Linked DNA regions of Azoarcus sp. KH32C. The protein of the gene in region 3 interacts with the protein of the main gene of each other region in a pairwise test. Links are inferred from orthologs where the notes say so. Each region holds a gene or a part of one and is shown on either strand. Other genes may lie near its edges. The genes, in order: ndk, AZKH_RS07220 and ung.

Region 1 (2,865 bases), on a different replicon or contig from region 3:
ACGCGTACTCACGCACCCGCCGAGCATCACGGCGAGCAAGGGCATCGAAAGCTTCGCAAGCAGCCGTCTCATGCACGATCCTCCGTCGGTTTCGCCAGCCGCACAACACGTCGCGTGCGATCCTGCACCTGTCCTGCGAGCTGCCCGCAGGCGGCGTTGACGTCGTCCCCGCGCGTCTTGCGCGTCGTCGTGACGATGCCGGCGTCGATCAGGATGCTGGCGAAACGCCGGATCCGGTCGGGGTGCGAGCGTTCGAACCCGGCGTTCGGGAAGGGGTTGAAGGGAATCAGGTTGAACTTGCACGGCACGTCGCGGACCAGCGCGACAAGCGCCCGGGCATGCGCGTCGGTGTCGTTGACGCCGTCGAGCATGACATATTCGAAAGTCACGAAGTCGCGCGGGGCGCGTTCGAGGTAGCGCTGGCAAGCGGCCATCAGCTCCCGCAGCGGGTACTTCTGATTGATCGGCACGAGGCGGTCGCGCAGCGCGTCGTCGGGCGCATGCAGCGACACGGCGAGTGCGACCGGACATTCGTCGCGCAGACGGTCCATCGCCGGTACGATGCCCGAGGTCGATACCGTCACGCGTCGGCGGGACAGGCCGTAGGCGTGGTCGTCGAGCATCAGGCGCAGGGCGGTGACGACGTTGTCGAAGTTCGTCAGCGGCTCGCCCATGCCCATCATCACGACGTTGCTGATCACTCGGCCGTTATCGGGCTCGCCCTCGGCATCCTTGGCTCCCGCCGGGGCCGCGGCGCCGCCCAACAGTTTGTTCGCGAGCCACAGCTGACCGATGATCTCGGCGGCCGTGAGGTTGCGGTTGAAGCCCTGCTTGCCGGTCGAGCAGAAGGCGCAGTCGAGCGCGCAGCCGGCCTGCGAGGAGATGCACAGTGTGCCGCGGTTCGTCTCGGGGATGAACACCGCCTCGACGGCGTTGGCGCTGCCGACATCGAGCAACCACTTGCGCGTGCCGTCGTGCGAGACGGTGTCGCGGATCGCCTGTGGCGGGCGAATGCACGCCTCTTGGGCCAGCTTCGCGCGCAGGCTCTTCGCGACGTCGGTCATGGCGTCGAAATCGGTTTCGCCGAAACGGTGCATCCAGTGCATCACCTGGCGCGCACGGAAGGGCTTTTCGCCGCGCTCCGCGAACCAGGCGACGAGGCCGTCGACGTCGAAATCGAGCAGATTGACCGGTGTTTCCATGTGTTTCCTGTGTTGCCCTCAAAATGCAATCGGCCCGCGACGCACGAAGTGCGCGGGCCGATGCGCGGGCGTAGCCCTGAGAGGCTTAGCGGGCGTAAACGTTCATCCCGGGGAAGAAGAACGCCACTTCGACAGCGGCCGTTTCGGCAGCGTCGGAACCGTGGACCGCGTTGGCGTCGATCGAGTCGGCGAAGTCGGCGCGGATGGTGCCGGCAGCGGCCTTCTTCGGATCGGTCGCGCCCATCAGGTCGCGGTTCTTGGCGATCGCGCCTTCACCTTCCAGCACTTGCACCATCACCGGGCCGGAGATCATGAAGGACACGAGATCCTTGAAGAAGGGGCGTTCCTTGTGGACCGCGTAGAACTGGCCGGCTTCACGCTCGGACAGGTGAACCATCTTCGAGGCGATGATCTTCAGGCCCGCATCTTCGAAGCGCTGGTAGATCTTGCCGATCACATTCTTGGCAACGGCGTCGGGCTTGATGATGGACAGGGTGCGTTCGATGGCCATGTAGAAAAACTCCGGTTTGAATCGGTAAGCAAAAAGTAAGCGAAAAAAGCCTAGCTCGCGATTCTAACAGTTTTTCGTACCCGGCTCGCAGTAAGACAACAAAGTCAAGGGCGTAGGTTTGATAGGCCGAAGCAATGGCGCGCTTCTTGCAGCGCAACATCGCATCCATACACGCACCAAGGTTATTACGATGACGCAAGCGCAAAATTATCGTCGCTCATCCGACATCGATTTGCTGACAATTTACGAGATCAGCAAGGTACTGACCTCTTCGCTGGATTTCCGGCAGAGTCTCCAGACGGTGCTGCAACTGCTACTGTCGCAGCTCAACATGCGGCACGCGCTGGTCGGATTGGTGCAGACGGACGGCCAGCTGCACATTCTTGGTGCGGCGGGCGTACCCTGGCCGATGAGCGAGGCACCAATTCTGGATCCGCGAGAAGGGATCATTTCGAAAGTGATCCGCAGCGGCTCGCCCATCGTGATCCCCGACATCGCCGGGGACGCGCACTTTACGAATCGCACGGGGCGCGACCCCGAGCAGATGAAGGGGGTGTCCTACCTCGTCGTGCCGCTCAAGGTGGATCGCGAGGTGATCGGCATCCTGTCGGCCGATCGCCATCCGGACGACGAGGAAAGCGTCAATTTCGAGCGCGACGTGCGCATGCTGTCGCTGGTCGCGAACCTACTCGCGCAGACCTTCCGGCTGCATCAGGCCGTCGCCGCGGACCGGCAGGCGCTGCTCGAGGAGTCGGCGCGGCTGCAGAAGCAGTTGCAGGGGCAGTACGACATCGAGAACGTGGTGGGCCGTTCGAAGCGCATGAAGGAGGTGTTCGCGGACGTGCATCAGGCGGCGCCGTCGGGCGCGACGGTCTTGCTGCGCGGCGAATCCGGCACCGGCAAGGAGGCGATTGCCCATGCGATCCATTATCTGTCGCCGCGTGTGAAAGGTCCGTTCGTCAAGCTCAATTGCGCGGCGTTGCCGGAAACGCTGCTGGAGTCCGAGCTCTTCGGCCACGAGCGCGGCGCCTTCACCGGCGCAACGTCGGAACGCAAGGGCCGCTTCGAGCTGGCGCGCGGGGGCACGATCTTCCTCGACGAGATCGGCGACATCTCGCCCGCCTTCCAGGCGAAGCTGCTGCGCGTGCTGCA
Region 2 (2,999 bases), on a different replicon or contig from region 3:
CGTGCATTTCGAAGCGCCGCCGCGCGAAGGGCTGGAGACCCGCATCGCCGAGTTCGTCGCGTGGTTCGACGCGAGCCGTCGCGATGCGACGCTCGACCCGCTGCTGCGGGCGGCCCTCGCCCACTTCTGGTTCGTCACCCTGCACCCCTTCGACGACGGCAACGGCCGCATCACCCGTGCGCTCACCGATCTTGCGTTGGCCCAGGGCGAACGGAACAGCATCCGTTTCTACGCCATGTCGGTCGCCATCCTCGCCGACCGCAAGACTTACTACGCCCAACTCGAAGCCGCGCAGAAGTTAGCCGCCTCAGCGGAAACCTCAGCCACGCCGCTCGACCTGACCCCCTGGCTGCACTGGTTCCTGCTCACCCTGCTGCGCGCGATCGAAACGGCGTCGGCGCAGATCGACCGGGTCCTCGGCAAGAGCCGCTTCTGGCTGCAGCACCGCGCCGACGCGCTCGGCCCGGAGCAAGTCAAGGTACTCAACCGCTTGCTGGATGGCGATCAGCCCGGCCGGGCAGGATTCGAGCACGGCATCAGCGCCGCTCAGTACCAGACCGTCGCCAAGGTGTCCAAGGCTACGGCCACACGCCATCTGGCCGACCTGGTGGCCAAGGGCTGCCTGGAAAGGCTCCCAGGCGGCGGGCGTTCCACCCGTTACCAGGTTCATTGGCCGGGCACAGGCGCCCCGGCAAATCAACTCAACAAGTGAGCCGAATAGCCATTCCATTCGGCTCACCGCATCCCCCTCAAAAGACTTAAGACATGAGCAACAACGAAATCGTCCAGAAGCTCTGGAACCTGTGCGACGTCCTGCGGGATGACGGCATCAACTACTCCGACTACGTCACCGAACTCGTGCTCCTCCTTTTCATCAAGATGGAGCACGAAAACGCCCAGAGCGGCGTACTCTCGGGCCACAAGCTGCCGGAAGGCGCGCGCTGGCCGGACATCGCCAAGCTCTCCGGGCTCAACCTCCTCAACCACTACCGCGCAACGCTGCTCGACCTGTCGAAAAGCACCGACCCGCTGCTCGCCGCGATCTATGCCGACGCCCAGACGCGTCTGAAAGAGCCGCGCCATCTGGAGCAGCTCATCAAGAGCATCGATGCTATCGACTGGTTCTCCGCCCAGCGCGACGGCCTCGGCGACCTCTATGAAGGCCTGCTGGAGAAGAACGCCACCGAAACCAAGTCGGGCGCCGGGCAGTACTTCACCCCGCGCCCGCTGATCGACTGCATCGTCGCGCTGATCGACCCGCAGCCGGGCGAAACCGTGCAGGACCCGGCCGCCGGCACCGCCGGCTTCCTGATCGCTGCGGACGCCTACATCAAGACCCGCACCGACAACCTCTACGACCTCAACGACAAGCAGCGCAGCTTCCAGCGCAACCGGGCCTTCATCGGCATGGAGCTAGTGCCCGGCACGCGCCGCCTCGCGCTGATGAACTGCCTGCTGCACGGCATGGAAGGCGATGAAGCCGGCGTCGTGCATCTGGGCAATACCCTCGGCAGCGGCGGCGCCGATTTACCCAAGAGCGACATCATCCTCAGCAACCCGCCTTTCGGCACCGCCAAGGGCGGCGGCGGTCCGACGCGGGACGACTTCACCTTCGGCACCAGCAACAAGCAACTCGCCTTCCTGCAGCACATCTACCGGCACCTGAAGGACGGCGGCCGCGCCGCCGTCGTGCTACCGGACAACGTGCTCTTCGAATCCGGCGTCGGCGCAGAAATCCGCCGCGACCTGATGGACAAGTGCAATCTCCACACCATCCTGCGCCTGCCCACCGGCATCTTCTACGCGCAGGGGGTGAAGACCAACGTGCTGTTCTTCGACAAGGTGAGCCAGAACGCCGAAGGCAGCACCAAGGAAGCGTGGGTGTACGACCTGCGCGCCAACATGCCGCGCTTCGGCAAGCGCACGCCGCTGACGCGCGGGCATTTCGAGGGCTTCGAAGGCGCCTACGCGGCAAGCCCGCGGATCGATGGAGGCGAACAGGGGCGCTTCCGTCGCTTCACCCGGGAGTGGATCCGCGAGCGTGGCGACAGCCTGGACATTGCGTGGCTCAAGGATGAGAACGCTGAGGATGCTGCCGATCTGCCGGAGCCCGCCGAACTTGCGCGGGAAGCGATGGGCGAGTTGGAAGGCGCGCTGGCGGAATTGCAGGCGATCCTCAAGGAGCTAGGTGAAGAGGCAGCGGAATGACCTCGTGGGTAGAAGCTGACCTGGCCGAAGTCTGCACTCTGATAACTGACGGCACCCATCATTCACCGCCCAACTCCGCGTGTGGCGACTTCAAATACGTCACCGCCAAGAATATTCGGCCTTGGGGATTAGACATTAACGACATTACCTATGTCGACGCCGAAACCCATCGCGGCATTTACGCTCGATGCCCCGTCGAATATGGTGATGTGCTGTATATCAAGGACGGTGTCACCACCGGCATTGCAGCATTGAATACGCTGAAGGAGCCGTTTTCGATGCTCTCTAGCGTCGCGCTGCTCAAACCGGACCGAATGGTTCTCGACTCAAGCTATCTCAAGCACTGGTTGAATAGCCCCGGCGCCTACCGCTCGATGACCGGCGAAATGACCGGCACAGCGATCAAACGTCTCGTACTCAAGCAAATTCGGGCAACTCGTATCCAAGTCGCCCCGCTCCCCGAACAAAAACGCATCGCCGACAAGCTCGACAGCGTGCTGGCGCGGGTGGATGCCTGCCGCGACCGCCTCGACCGCATCCCGGCCCTGCTCAAACGCTTCCGCCAATCCATCCTCGCCGCCGCCACCTCCGGTCGGCTCACGGAGGATCTTCGGCAAAGCGGCGCTATCGGCGACGCCGGTGCTCAAATTGCCCAATGGCTAAAGGAACGTTCAAATACTGATAAGAAACCGCCAGCAGATCCGGACCTGACTCATTGGGATCTGGAAGCTCCTCTTGGCTGGATTATTTGTAGTGTCAGTCAATTCGCCGAGTGCTTGGACAGACTACGC
Region 3 (3,110 bases):
TCCACGACTTCCGGCTCGAACGGGATACCTTCTTCGCTAACGAAGAGCAGGATGATGCGCGACGTGGTCGATGCTGGATGGAAATAGAGCTTCACGTTGACCTCGGACAATGTTCGGATGCCGGTTGACGAAAAAAGACCCTCGACGGCGTCGGAGTATCCGACGCGTTCGCACCTGGGTCAATTGGCCTATCTCTTCGGCAAGCGGCATCTGTCGTCAGTAATAGGTGCCGGCATAGCCACGGTACGGATTGCCGTAGACCCGCCGGCCGGCGGCACGGTGCGAGGCCATGAAGCGCTGGATGTGTTCGGGGCTCGCGCCTTTCAGCATTTCCTTGACCTCTCGGCTCGGAAGCACCTGCAGGTAGCGTATCGGCTTGCCGGCCAGCGCCGCGCCCTCGGCGAGATCGGGCGGGACTTCGGTCGGATCGAGAAAGAGCGCTTCGCCGCGCTCCGAATCGTAGTGGCGTTCGACCCGCTTCGCCGAATCGAGGATGCCTTCCATGACGTCTCCGAGCGTGCGTCCGCTCATCTTGGCCTGCCACGCTGCGCGCTGGAAAAGCAGTTCATGCGGATCCACGCCGGGACAGGCCCCCTGGTAGGCGGCGGTCAGGCAATGATCAGCTGCGGCGAGCAGGCGCTGGGTCACATCCGGCTCCATCTCCAGCAGCCTCAGCAGCTGTCCGACGGACGACCCCTCGAGATAAGCCTCCGGCCCCTTGTCGTAACCGGGGTCGCCGGGATGATGGTGATCGACTCGCAATACCGGCTCGTGGCCGAGCACCGTGCACTCGACGAACACCGCCGGAGCCTTGGGGAGCAGCACCGCCGGCATTGGCTGGCCCGTCCGCGACATCCGCACGACACCATTCGCGTCATAAGCCGTGCGCGCGAGGCAGCGTTCTCCGTGTCGTGCGGCATGCACGAATTGTCGGCCCGCCCGCCGCAGACAGCGTTCGATCTCCCGCATTTCGGGATCCTGTGCACCCAGAACGAAGATCGACTCCTTGCCCACCATCCGAGTTTCCTCCGGCATTGCGCTTAGGCAATCGCAAAACGGGTCGGGTTCGCGCAGCATGCCTGCCCGATCACGCCGGGACCGCATCGAGCTTACCGTACTGAGCACTGGTCAAGGAAATACCGTATCGGTACATCGACCCTGACACCGCTGTGTTAGCATCCGCGCGGCTTCTGGAGTCCCTTTCCCATGTCTTTGCCCTCATCCTGGATGTCCATTCTCGCGGAGCTGCGTCTCGACGCCGTGGTCGCGCAACGCGTCTCGACGATCGAGGCCGAACTCGCCGCGCGCGAGGCGGCCGGCAGCGTTGTGCTGCCGGCGTCGATCGATCGCTATCGTGCGCTCGATCTCGTATCGCCTGCCGACGTGCGTGTTTGTATCGCCGGGCAGGATCCCTATCACGGGATCTCGACGGTGGCCGATGGCCGGCAGGTTGCGGAAGCGATGGGACTTTCGTTTTCGGTGCCGCAGGGGGTGCGGATTCCGCCCTCGCTGCGGAACATCTACAAGGAGCTTGCCGCGGATCTCGGTGGGGAAGTTCGTTCGTCGGGGGATCTCACGGGCTGGGCGCAACAGGGTGTTCTGCTGTTGAACACGATCCTGTCGGTCGAAAAGGACAAGCCGAAGTCGCATCACAAGCTGGGTTGGGATCTCGTCACCGGGGCACTGCTGCGGGCGCTGTCGACGACCCAGTCCGGAATCGTCTTCGTCCTCTGGGGAAAGCCGGCGCAGGCGTTGGGTGAGCATATTGTCGGCAACGGGCACACGGTCATCCAGTCGAGCCATCCCTCCCCGATCGGCGGGGCCTGCAACAAGGGCTTCTTCGGCTCCAGGCCGTTCTCGCGTGCAAACCAGGCGCTGGTGCAGGCCGGTCGGAGTCCGATCAGCTGGTGACTGGCACAGGGCGTGCCGAGCGCGCCCCGCGCTTTTCCGGCTACTGCATCGAGTGCAGGCCGATCATGTTGCCTTCGGTATCCGTCACCAGCGCGATGAATCCGTACTGACCGATCGAAAACTTTTCCTTGACGACGCTACCGCCTGATTTCGTGACCTTGGCCGCTTCGACGGCACAGTCCGCGCACATGAAATACACCAGCACGTTGTGTCCACCCGCCTCCAGGCCCGGCATCTTCACCAGCGCCCCGGTGATGCCCATGGCGTCCTGATGCATCGGAAACGCCCACATTTCCATGCCGGGAGGCTGGCCCGGAGCCTCCAGTTTCGAAAACTGCGTTCCCAGCACGGCCTCGTAAAAGGTCTTGGCCCGCTGCATGTCGTTCACGTAGATTTCGAACCAGCCGACGGGGTTTCGGACAGCGCTTTCGCTCATGATGATCCTCCTTCCTTGAACGGGGACTTCAATCCGGAATTTCAGGCTCCACGAGCCGCGCCAGATGGTCGAGCGACTCCTGCCAGCCGAGGTAGCAAAACTCCGTCGGGATCGCCTCCGGAATGCCTTCCTGCACGACGTTCATTTCCGTCCCGCAGGCCACCGGGCGCAGCGTGACGGTCGTCACCATCTCGCCGGGCAGCTTGGTGTCGTCGAACTTGTCCGTGTAGCGGATGCGCTCGTTCGGCATGAGGTCCAGGTAAGTGCCGCCGAAGGAATGGCCGTTGCCGGTGCTGAAATTCCTGAAGGCCATCCTGAAGGTGCCGCCGACCTTGGCATCCAGCTGGTCGACCTTGCAGGTGAAGCCGTTGGGCGGTAGCCAGCGGGCGAGCGCTTCAGCGTCGAGGAAGGCTCGATAGATCTTCTCGGGTTTCGCGCGTAGTACTCGGTGCAGGCGGACGGTACCGGTAGGCATGGTCGCTCCTTTCATGTGGGGTTGGATTTGCGGCTGTTGTCATCGCCGCTTCTCGTACCTTAGTCGAAGGTCGGTGCTGTGGACTATGGGAGTGTTCTCACTTCGTCCTTCGCACGCAGGTATTTGCACTCGGGGTGGTCGTAATACTTCGGCCGCTCGCACTCGGTTTTCATGCAGCGGTACAGGGAGAACTGGGTGCGCGTTCCGCACAGCACCCGGGGATTGTTCTGCTCGTTCTTGTCGAACTTGGTCAGCGTGTTGTCGAGTCTGGTCAGCGGCGGCGACCGG

What was found.
Region 1: the proteins of ung (region 3) and ndk interact in binary tests that used the Escherichia coli proteins (3 or more experiments, as listed by UniProt). The link is inferred for Azoarcus sp. KH32C from one-to-one orthologs.
Region 2: the proteins of ung (region 3) and AZKH_RS07220 interact in binary tests that used the Escherichia coli proteins (3 or more experiments, as listed by UniProt). The link is inferred for Azoarcus sp. KH32C from one-to-one orthologs.

The regions. Positions count from the first base shown.
Region 1 is NC_020516.1:868,517-871,381, reverse strand. Bases 1-2,710 are described here. They hold ndk (nucleoside-diphosphate kinase), read right to left. Parts: upstream 1,714-2,710; coding sequence 1,288-1,713; downstream 1-1,287. Other genes in these bases: nifA (nif-specific transcriptional activator NifA), read left to right, coding at 1,904-2,710; rlmN (23S rRNA (adenine(2503)-C(2))-methyltransferase RlmN), read right to left, coding at 69-1,202; pilW (type IV pilus biogenesis/stability protein PilW), read right to left, coding at 1-72. Outside these bases: more of nifA, read left to right, coding at 2,711-2,865. UniProt on the Escherichia coli protein: Major role in the synthesis of nucleoside triphosphates other than ATP. The ATP gamma phosphate is transferred to the NDP beta phosphate via a ping-pong mechanism, using a phosphorylated active-site intermediate.
Region 2 is NC_020516.1:1,631,464-1,634,462, reverse strand. The notes cover bases 143-2,986. They hold AZKH_RS07220 (class I SAM-dependent DNA methyltransferase), read left to right. Parts: upstream 143-765; coding sequence 766-2,208; downstream 2,209-2,986. Other genes in these bases: AZKH_RS07215 (restriction endonuclease subunit S), read left to right, coding at 2,205-2,986; AZKH_RS07225 (Fic family protein), read left to right, coding at 143-712. Outside these bases: more of AZKH_RS07225, read left to right, coding at 1-142; more of AZKH_RS07215, read left to right, coding at 2,987-2,999. UniProt on the Escherichia coli protein: The subtype gamma methyltransferase (M) subunit of a type I restriction enzyme. The M and S subunits together form a methyltransferase (MTase) that methylates A-2 on the top and A-3 on the bottom strand of the sequence 5'-AACN(6)GTGC-3'.
Region 3 is NC_020548.1:442,645-445,754, reverse strand. The notes cover bases 104-3,058. They hold ung (uracil-DNA glycosylase), read left to right. Parts: upstream 104-1,206; coding sequence 1,207-1,911; downstream 1,912-3,058. Other genes in these bases: AZKH_RS26495 (serine/threonine protein kinase), read right to left, coding at 2,906-3,058; AZKH_RS24850 (SRPBCC family protein), read right to left, coding at 2,376-2,822; AZKH_RS24855 (VOC family protein), read right to left, coding at 1,952-2,347; AZKH_RS24865 (hypothetical protein), read right to left, coding at 217-1,017. Outside these bases: AZKH_RS24870 (glutathione S-transferase family protein), read right to left, coding at 1-95; more of AZKH_RS26495, read right to left, coding at 3,059-3,110. UniProt on the Escherichia coli protein: Excises uracil residues from the DNA which can arise as a result of misincorporation of dUMP residues by DNA polymerase or due to deamination of cytosine.